Linked DNA regions of Pleomorphomonas sp. PLEO. The main gene of each other region encodes a partner of the protein of the gene in region 3 in a complex. Links are inferred from orthologs where the notes say so. Each region holds a gene or a part of one and is shown on either strand. Other genes may lie near its edges.

Region 1 (2,977 bases), 450 kb from region 3 along the record:
GGCGGGACAGGCCGCGACCGTGTCGAGCGGTTGGGCCGGGTTGGCGTTGAAGACATACTGACGGCCGCAAACGTCCACCTTCGGTTCAAGGTGGGTCATCTCGAAGGTGTCGTAGCCCGGCTTCAGCATCTTCCAGAAGGGCATATTGGGGTCGTTCCAATGCTTGGCCATGTTCTTGCCGTCGAGGTGGAACGGGAAGGCCTGCAACTGGAAGGCTTTCTGGCCGCCGCGGAAGGCTTCTCGAGCCAGCGCGTAGATCTCCTGGATCTGCGGGTCGGTCATGGCGTAGCAGCCGCGCGACGAGCAGGAGCCATGCACCATCAGCGCCGTACCGGAGCGGCCGTTGGCCCGGTCATAGGCGTTGGGGAAGCCGGTATTGAAGGCGAGGTACCAGTCCGACTTGGGGTTCATCAGGCCTGGCGTGATGGGATAGAAACCTTCCGGCGCCTGCCTGTCGCCTTCCTTGACCTTCGGGCCGAGGTTGCCGGACCAGCGGCAGATATCATAACTCTTGAGCAGCGCGTAACGGCCGCTCGCATTCATCTTCCAGACCTCGAACTTGTTCTCTTCCTTGAAGATGCGCATCAGCACCGGCGAGGACAGTTTCATGTCGAGCTTCTGCATCTGCTCGATTGTCTTGGGCGAAACTGGCCGCTGGTCTTTGGGGCCGTAGCCATAACCGATTTCATCGGCCTGGCAGGCCGCCAGAAGCGCTGCGACACCAAGGGCGCAGGCAAGGCGCGCGAGGCGGCCGGCGATCGAAAGGCCTTGGGAGGGCGGGGTCGGGCAGAACGAGGTCATGCTCTCCGTTTCACTCATGGGCGCCGTGGCCGTCGTCCGGCGCTATCGGGCCGACCGGCTGCCCCCCGGCGCTGGACAGCATATCACGAAGCAATCCTCGGCGGTTATGGTTACCGAAGGGTTACCGTCTGACGGATCGAGCCAGTGCGCCGATGTGCCGGTGTGTCCGTTCGCCGAGGCCGCCAGAAGTTCTCATTTCCATCGAAATCATGAGAAATTCATGGCGAGACAGCGGGAATTCGATATTTCGATCCCAATGTCAGATCTTGAGGTCGCGACCGATTGCCAGGAATTTGCGACGGCGATCGGCACGGATATCGTCGCGGCTCTTGCCTTCGAACGTGGCGAGCGCCGCCTCGATGACGCCGCCTACCGCCTGGACCACCTGACCGGGGGCCCGGTGAGCACCACCGACCGGCTCGTCGATAATGCCATCGATGATACCGTAGCGGGTGAGATCCTGAGCGGTGATGCGCATGTTCATGGCGGCGTCCTGCGCCTTGGCCGAGTCCTTCCAAAGGATGGAAGCCGCGCCCTCGGGGGAGATCACCGAATAAATGGAATGCTCCAGCATGAACACGCGGTTGGCAGTGGCAATGGCAATGGCGCCGCCGGAGCCGCCCTCACCGATCACCACCGAGACGAGGGGCACGCCAAGCCGGAGGCAGGCCTGCGTCGAACGGGCGATGGCCTCGGCTTGACCGCGCTCCTCGGCGCCGATGCCGGGATAGGCGCCGGCCGTATCGATCAGCGAGATGACCGGCAGGTTGAAGCGGTCGGCCAGTTCCATGACTCGGATGGCCTTGCGATAGCCTTCCGGGCGAGCCATGCCGAAATTGTGCCGGATGCGCGTCTGGGTATCGTGGCCCTTTTCCTGGCCGATCACCGCCACGGGATGGCCGCGGAAGCTGCCGAGGCCGGCAATGATCGCCGCGTCCTCGCCGAAATTGCGGTCACCGGCGAGCGGCGTCCAGTCGGAAATCAGCTGATCGATGTAGTGTATGGCATGCGGCCGGTCTGGATGACGGGCAACCTGCGCCTTCTGCCAGGGCGTCAGGCGGGTGTAGATGTCAGCAAGTGCCTGGGCAGCGCTCGTCTCGAGCTTGGCGATGTCATCGTCGATTGAAAGGGCGTTGCCGCTATCGGCCAGGGCTTTCAGTTCCTGGACCTTGCCTTCAAGGTCGGCGATGGGTTTCTCAAAGTCGAGATAGCTTCTCATCCGGCTCTCTTCTGGTACCCCGGCCACCGTCTTGTCCCGCGGGGACAACCGTGGGTGCGGCAGCCGCGCACACTTGGCTTCCGAACCACCGCCTTGTCAACGCCAATTGCCGCAATTGCCGGCAATTCTGTGGTCATCTTCGTGCCAATACCAAGTCGATCAGCGCTCGGACAGGGGATGATGGTCGGCAACGAGGGCTGCGAGCCGGTGCTCAAGGACGTGGGTATAGATCTCGGTGGTGCCGATGTCGGCGTGTCCGAGCAGCTCCTGCACGACGCGGAGATCGGCGCCATTCTGCAATAAATGACTGGCAAAAGCGTGGCGCAGCACGTGCGGCGATACCTTGTCGGGCGAGATCCCCAGCCGGGCAGCGGCATCTTTCAGATCGCGGGCGAAGCTTTGGCGGGTGACGTGCCCTGCCTCGGAGGAGGCGGGAAACAGGAAGGGACTGCCGGTGTGGCGACCACTCGCCTTGAGGAGCCGACGATAGGCAATGACGGCGGCGCGCGCCGTATTGCCGATCGGCACCAACCGGTCTTTGGCGCCTTTGCCGCGCACGGTCATCGCGGCCGTGCCCTCGCGAATGGCGCCGGCGGGCAGGGAGACGAGTTCCGAGACGCGCAGGCCCGACGCATAAAGCGTCTCCAGCATGGCCGAGAAGCGGGCGCGGCGCAGCGCCTCGGCCTGGTCCTCCAAGGGCTCGGCGGCGGCAAGCGCGACGGCGTCCATCAACCGGCCGACCTCGTCGACGGAGAGCACCTTCGGCAGAGGACGACGAGTTCGCGGGCGGTCCACTTGGGCCGTGGGATCGTCGGGGCGACGGCCCTCGGTGTAAAGAAACTTGTGCAACTGGCGAATGGCGGAAAGCCGGCGCGCCTGGGTGGCGGCGGCGTAGCCCTCGGCGGCAAGCCCGGCAATGAAAGCCTCGACGTCCGTCGTCCCCGCATCGAGCAAGCC
Region 2 (2,997 bases), 3.3 Mb from region 3 along the record:
GCGCCGTCGATGATATCGGCGTTCTTCAGCATGTTGTTGAAGAGCGGTATCGTCGAGTCGATACCGTCGACCACGAACTCGTCCAGGCACCGGCGCAGGCGCATCAGGCACTCGACGCGGTTTCGGCCATGAACGATCAGCTTGCCGATCATGCTGTCGTAGTAGGGCGGGATCGTATAGCCCTGATAGACACCGCTATCGACGCGGACCCCCAGGCCTCCCGGCGGATGCCAATACGTGATCTTGCCGGGCGATGGCGCGAAGGTGGCGGCGTTCTCGGCGTTGATGCGGCACTCGATGGCATGGCCGTTGAAGTGAACGTCCGACTGGCGGAAGCTCAGTGCCTGACCGGAAGCCACCTTGATCTGCTCGTTGACGAGGTCGATGCCGGTGATCATCTCGGTGACCGGGTGCTCGACCTGCAAACGGGTGTTCATCTCAATGAAATAGAACTCGCCGTTCTCATAGAGGAACTCGATGGTGCCGGCGCCCGAATAATTGAGTTCCGCCATGGCGTTGGCGACGATCTTGCCGATCCTGGCACGCTCGTCATCATTGAGGGCCGGCGAGCGGGCCTCTTCCATGACCTTCTGATGGCGACGCTGAAGGGAACAGTCTCGTTCGCCGAGATGTACGGCGTTGCCCTGGCCGTCGCCGAGCACCTGCAACTCGATGTGGCGCGGCTTCAGGAGATATTTCTCAATATAGACGGCGTCGTCACCGAAGGCGTTCTTCGCTTCCGTCTTGGCGGCCGACATGGCGGACGGCAACTCCGCCTCGTTCATGGCAACGCGCATGCCACGGCCGCCGCCACCCGCCGACGCCTTGACCAGCACCGGATAACCGACTTCGGCGGCAACCTTGAGCGCGTCTTCCTCGGATTCCACAGCGCCGTCCGAGCCGGGCACCACAGGAATACCAAGTCGCCTGGCGGTCGCCTTGGCCTCGATCTTGTCGCCCATGATACGGATATGGTCGGCAGACGGCCCGATGAAGGTGATGTTATGGGCGGCTAGAATGTCGGCGAAGCGGGCATTCTCGCTGAGGAAGCCATAGCCCGGATGCACTGCTTCGGCGCCAGTGATTTCACAGGCGGCGACGATGTTGGGAATATTGAGGTAGCTGTCGCGCACCGGTGCCGGACCAATGCACACGCTCTCGTCGGCGAGGCGGACATGCATGGCGTTGGCGTCCGCCGTCGAATGGACGGCAACGGTACCGATGCCAAGCTCCTTGCAGGCGCGCAGCACCCGAAGGGCGATTTCGCCGCGGTTGGCGATGAGGATCTTTTCGAACATGGGGCTGGTCACTCGATGATCAGCAGCGGTTCGCCGAATTCGACCGGCTGGCCGTTCTCGACGAGCACCGCGGTAACACGACCGGCGCGAGGGGCCGGAATGTGGTTGAGGTGCTTCATGGCCTCGATGATCATCACCGTCTGGCCTTCTTTGACCATATCGCCCACTTCGACAAATGAGCGAGAGCCAGGCTCCGGCGCCAGATAGACGGTCCCGACCATGGGGGAGGGCACGGCACCAGGATTCACCGCCGGATCGACAGACTTGGCCGTTTCGGCGACAGGCGCCACTATGGGGGCGGGCGCGGCCATTGCCGGCGCGGCCCAGCCACCACCTTGGGTAATGGTTACCGGCGCCGCCGTCCGAGCCACGCGGATCTTCAGCTTTTCCTGCTCTACCTCGATCTCGGTGAGATTGGTCTCGTCGAGGATGTTGGCAAGCTGGCGGATCAGTTCGTAGTCAAAGGTCTGGGGCATCGGTTCTCACCGGATTGGGACGGCGGTCACCCTTTCAGGAGACCGGCGAGGGCTTCGAGCGCGAGTGTGTAGCCGAGGGGGCCAAGGCCGACGATCACTCCGGCCGCCACGGGCGACACGAAGGACCGATGCCGAAAACTCTCGCGGGCATGGACGTTTGAAATATGGACTTCGATCACGGGAACACCGGTTCCCTTGATCGCGTCGTGGAGGGCGATCGACGTGTGGGTATAGGCGCCGGGGTTCATCACCACGCCGGCTCCGCGCCGCCCGGCCTCCTGGATCCAGTCTACGAGTACGCCTTCATGGTTGGATTGGCGGAACTCGACGGCTGAAAATCCCAGTGCATCGGCCTTTTCGCGGCAGTTCGCCTCGATATCGGCAAGAGTGAGCGATCCGTAGATGCCCGGTTCTCGTGTTCCGAGAAGATTGAGGTTCGGTCCGTTGAGGATGAACACTTCAATGGGCAATCGGTCGGTTCCCTTTCAGGTCGGTGCAGAAGCTGCCGCAACCCTTACAGGGCAGCGACCGGCTTCCTTATAGGCATATGCCGCGCCGAAAAAAAGAGGCCGCGCCAATTCATCCCCGTCCGTGGGAACCCATCTTGTTCGCGGTTCCGACCAACGATCAGCAGGTCGTCTTGCCGCAAGCGCGCATCGCCTCAATCTTGCTATTGAGTTCGGAAAAGCCGACGGCTCCATAAACCAGTTCATCACCGATGATATAGGCGGGCGTGCCGTTGATATTGAGCTTGTGTGCAAGGTCGTAGGATTGGCTGATCGCCGCTGCCACTTCCGGCTTGGCAGCGGTTTCCTTCACCTTTGCCTCGTCGAGGCCGGCCTTGGCCGCCGCCGCGAGGGCACGGTCGCCATCGGCTTGGCCACGGGAGCCCAGCAAGTCGAAGTGGAAAGCCTCATAGGCCTTGGGGTCAAGGATATTAACGGCGGCTGCTACCTTTGCCGCCTCGACGGATCCTTCGCTCAGGATGGGAAACTCCTTGAGGATGATCTTGACGTCTTTCTCCTTGTCGAGAATGGCGCGGGTATCGGAAAGGGCTTTTTTGCAATAGCCGCAGTTGTAGTCGAAGAACTCGACCAGCGCGATCTTGGCGTTGGGATCTCCGAGGACTGCCTGGTAGGGCGAGGAGAAGATGGCCTCTCGGTTCGCCTGGATGGCATCGGTCCGTCCCTGCTCCTCGGCCATCTTGTTGCGGGCGTCGAGCG
Region 3 (2,947 bases):
CTCGCCGGCGCCGGGATTGTGTCCACCGTCGAGCCAGATCTCCGAGCCTTCCGGGGCGGCGTCGACAATGGCGCCGGTGGTCAGTCGTTGCAGTCGCGCCGGCCACTCCACGCGTTCCATGCCGCGCTCGAAGGCATCATGCCCCACTCGAAAGCCGGCCGCCCGCACAGCGGCAATGGCCGCACCGGCGTTGGCGATCTGGTGACGGCCGGGAAGGCGCGGCCGCGGCAAATCGAGCAGACCGTCGACATCCTGGAACACCAGGCGACCGTGCTCTTCGAAGGCCGTCCACTCCTGACCGCCGATCATCATCGAACCGGCGCGAACTTCCGAGGCCACACGTTCGATCACGGCGACGACACCGTCCGGATTGGGCGACAACACCACCGGCGCGCCGGCTTTGATGATGCCGGCCTTCTCGAAGGCGATCTTCTCGACTGTGTCTCCGAGATGGGCCTGATGATCCAGCGAAATCGAGGTGATGATCGAGACTGCCGGATGATCGACGACGTTGGTGGAATCGAACCGGCCACCAAGGCCAACCTCCAGCAACAAAGCGTCGGCCGGCCGCTCGGCGAACAGAAGAAAACCAGCTGCGGTGAGCAACTCGAACAAAGTAATTGCCTCGTCGCCGTTGGCTTTCTCTGTGCGGGAAAGCGCATCAGCCAGGGCATCGTCACCGACGAAGCTCGAGGCGCCGGAACTATCGGCGAGGCGGAAACGCTCGTTGTAGCGAACGAGATGCGGCGATGTGTCGGCGTGCACCCGTAGCCCGTCGGCTTCCAGGATCGCCCGAAGAAAGGCCACAGTCGATCCCTTACCGTTGGTGCCGGCGACGTGGAAGACGGGCGGCAGACGGCGTTCGGGGTTGCCGAGCGCGTCGAGCAGGCGGCGGATACGGCCGAGCGAAAGATCAAAGCCCTTCGGCCAACGCGCGCCAAGGCGGTCGATGATGTCGAGCGGCGTTTCCATGGCAGACGTCCGGCTGCGGGCAAGGCGCCCAAATGGAACGCGCCGCCGTAATGGCGGCGCGGGGGATCGTGATATCGACGTCGTCGCCCGTCAGGCCGAAATGAGCGCCGTACCCTTGGAATGGGTGAGCAGGCGGACGAAGCGGCCGATAGTGGCGCGCATCTGATGGCGGTGTACCACAAGGTCGACCATGCCATGCTCGTGAAGATATTCGGCGCGCTGGAAGCCCTCCGGCAGCTTCTCACGAATGGTCTGCTCGATGACGCGCGGGCCGGCAAAACCGATCAGCGCGCCCGGCTCGGCGATGTGAACGTCGCCCAACATGGCATAGGAGGCCGTGACACCGCCAAGCGTCGGATTGGTGAGCACGACGATATAGGGCAGGCCCGCCTCCCGCAGCATCTCGACGGCCACCGTGGTGCGCGGCATCTGCATTAGCGACAGGATACCCTCCTGCATGCGGGCGCCGCCGGAAGCGGTGAACATGACGAAGGCAGCCGAACGGGCCACGGCCTCCTCGACACCACGGATGATCGCCTCACCGGCCGCGGTCCCGAGCGAGCCGCCCATGAAGTCGAAATCCTGCACGGCGGCAACCACGGCGTTACCCTCGACCCGACCAGCTCCGACCAATATGGCATCATCGTTACCGGTCTTGGCGCGCGAATCGCGCAAGCGATCGACGTAGCGCTTCTCATCGCGGAACTTGAGAGGATCCTGCGTCACGCTCGGCGTCGGAATCGCCTCGTACTCGCCGCCATCGAACAGCTGCACGAAGCGTTCCTTCGGCGGCATGCGCATGTGATAGCCGGAGTTGGGGATCACCCACTGATTGGCTTCGAGGTCGCGATGGAAAACCATCTCGCCGGTCTCCGGGCACTTTACCCAAAGATTCTCGGGCACGTCGCGCTTGGCGGACCAGAGGGAGCGGATTTTCGGGCGGACGACGTTGTTGATCCAGTTCACGGGGAGTTTCGACCTTTGCTCGCGGAACGCCGGTCGGCCATGCCGTTTCCGGCGCGGAACCGGCCGCAGCCAAGCTTGAGGGCACCGCCGGTCCTTCGTCGGGCTCTCATAGCACAGCCTTCCCGAGGACCAAAGCCCTTCCAGTTTTCCGCCATGATCGCTAACAGGTCCTCGGCTTTGGCTTCCTCGCCGCGGCTTCTGCTTTCCGTTTCCCTTTCTGACTGGCAAGACATCGCTTTTCGATGATCGTCGATCGGGTTAGCCTTGGACCGCATAGGAGACACGCCATGACGATGCCCATCATCGAACGTCGCCGCATTGAGGCGGAGATCGTCGGTCACCTCTTTCGCGAACTCACGACCCGCTTCGGCACAGGCCCGGCGCGCGAGGCCATCGATGCCGCCATCCGAAAGGCGGCGATCGCCCACGGCGAAAAATGCCGCGCTGAGCTTGGCCACATGCCGGATTTCACCGACTTCGAGGCCATCCTGCCCGCCTGGACGGCGGAAGATGCTCTGACGATCGAGGTGAGAGAGGTCGGACCTGACCGGTTCTCCTACGATGTCACCCGCTGCCGCTATGCCGAAACCTACAAGGAAATGGGGCTGGCCGAGATCGGCGCGCTGCTCTCGTGCAATCGCGATGCCGCCTTCTGCGAGGGTTACAATCCGGCCATGCGTCTTGATCGCACCGAGACGATCATGGAGGGCGGCCATCGCTGCGACTTCCGCTATCGCCTCGAAAAGGCGGGGGGACCGGCCCCCGTCACTGGAAAAGGTGAATCGGAGTGATTTGCATCAAGGCGTTTACCTCGAAAACGACCGTTTGGTGAAATTGCCACCATCCGCCGCTGCTGGTCTTGCATCTGCCGGCCAAATCGGTTGATGAAAGAGCTGTCAGAAACGAAAGTTACAAAAATGTCTGGTCACAAAGGCCCTTGCCGGCCTTTGCCGGCATTGTTTTTTGGCTTTGGATCGCCCGACCGATGTCACACGGGCGGCGCGGAAAG

Evidence for each region. Proteins that work in one complex are often made in the same cells at the same time.
Region 1: the proteins of accD (region 3) and AB6N07_RS04175 are in contact, whole or in part, in a solved structure (PDB 8UXZ), measured with the Escherichia coli proteins. The link is inferred for Pleomorphomonas sp. PLEO from one-to-one orthologs.
Region 2: the proteins of accD (region 3) and accB are in contact, whole or in part, in a solved structure (PDB 8UXZ), measured with the Escherichia coli proteins. The link is inferred for Pleomorphomonas sp. PLEO from one-to-one orthologs.

Annotation. Positions count from the first base shown.
Region 1 is NZ_CP166625.1:945,349-948,325, forward strand. Bases 41-2,945 are described here. They hold AB6N07_RS04175 (acetyl-CoA carboxylase carboxyltransferase subunit alpha), read right to left. Parts: upstream 2,021-2,945; coding sequence 1,061-2,020; downstream 41-1,060. Other genes in these bases: AB6N07_RS04170 (L,D-transpeptidase family protein), read right to left, coding at 41-801; AB6N07_RS04180 (site-specific tyrosine recombinase XerD), read right to left, coding at 2,180-2,945. Outside these bases: more of AB6N07_RS04170, read right to left, coding at 1-40; more of AB6N07_RS04180, read right to left, coding at 2,946-2,977. UniProt on the Escherichia coli protein: Component of the acetyl coenzyme A carboxylase (ACC) complex. First, biotin carboxylase catalyzes the carboxylation of biotin on its carrier protein (BCCP) and then the CO(2) group is transferred by the carboxyltransferase to acetyl-CoA to form malonyl-CoA.
Region 2 is NZ_CP166625.1:3,790,901-3,793,897, reverse strand. What follows is about bases 41-2,965. They hold accB (acetyl-CoA carboxylase biotin carboxyl carrier protein), read right to left. Parts: upstream 1,775-2,965; coding sequence 1,307-1,774; downstream 41-1,306. Other genes in these bases: AB6N07_RS17640 (DsbA family protein), read right to left, coding at 2,402-2,965; aroQ (type II 3-dehydroquinate dehydratase), read right to left, coding at 1,801-2,244; accC (acetyl-CoA carboxylase biotin carboxylase subunit), read right to left, coding at 41-1,298. In the rest of the region: more of accC, read right to left, coding at 1-40; more of AB6N07_RS17640, read right to left, coding at 2,966-2,997. UniProt on the Escherichia coli protein: This protein is a component of the acetyl coenzyme A carboxylase complex; first, biotin carboxylase catalyzes the carboxylation of the carrier protein and then the transcarboxylase transfers the carboxyl group to form malonyl-CoA.
Region 3 is NZ_CP166625.1:493,385-496,331, forward strand. What follows is about bases 1-2,875. They hold accD (acetyl-CoA carboxylase, carboxyltransferase subunit beta), read right to left. Parts: upstream 1,939-2,875; coding sequence 1,063-1,938; downstream 1-1,062. Other genes in these bases: AB6N07_RS02070 (folylpolyglutamate synthase/dihydrofolate synthase family protein), read right to left, coding at 1-972; AB6N07_RS02080 (L-2-amino-thiazoline-4-carboxylic acid hydrolase), read left to right, coding at 2,226-2,729.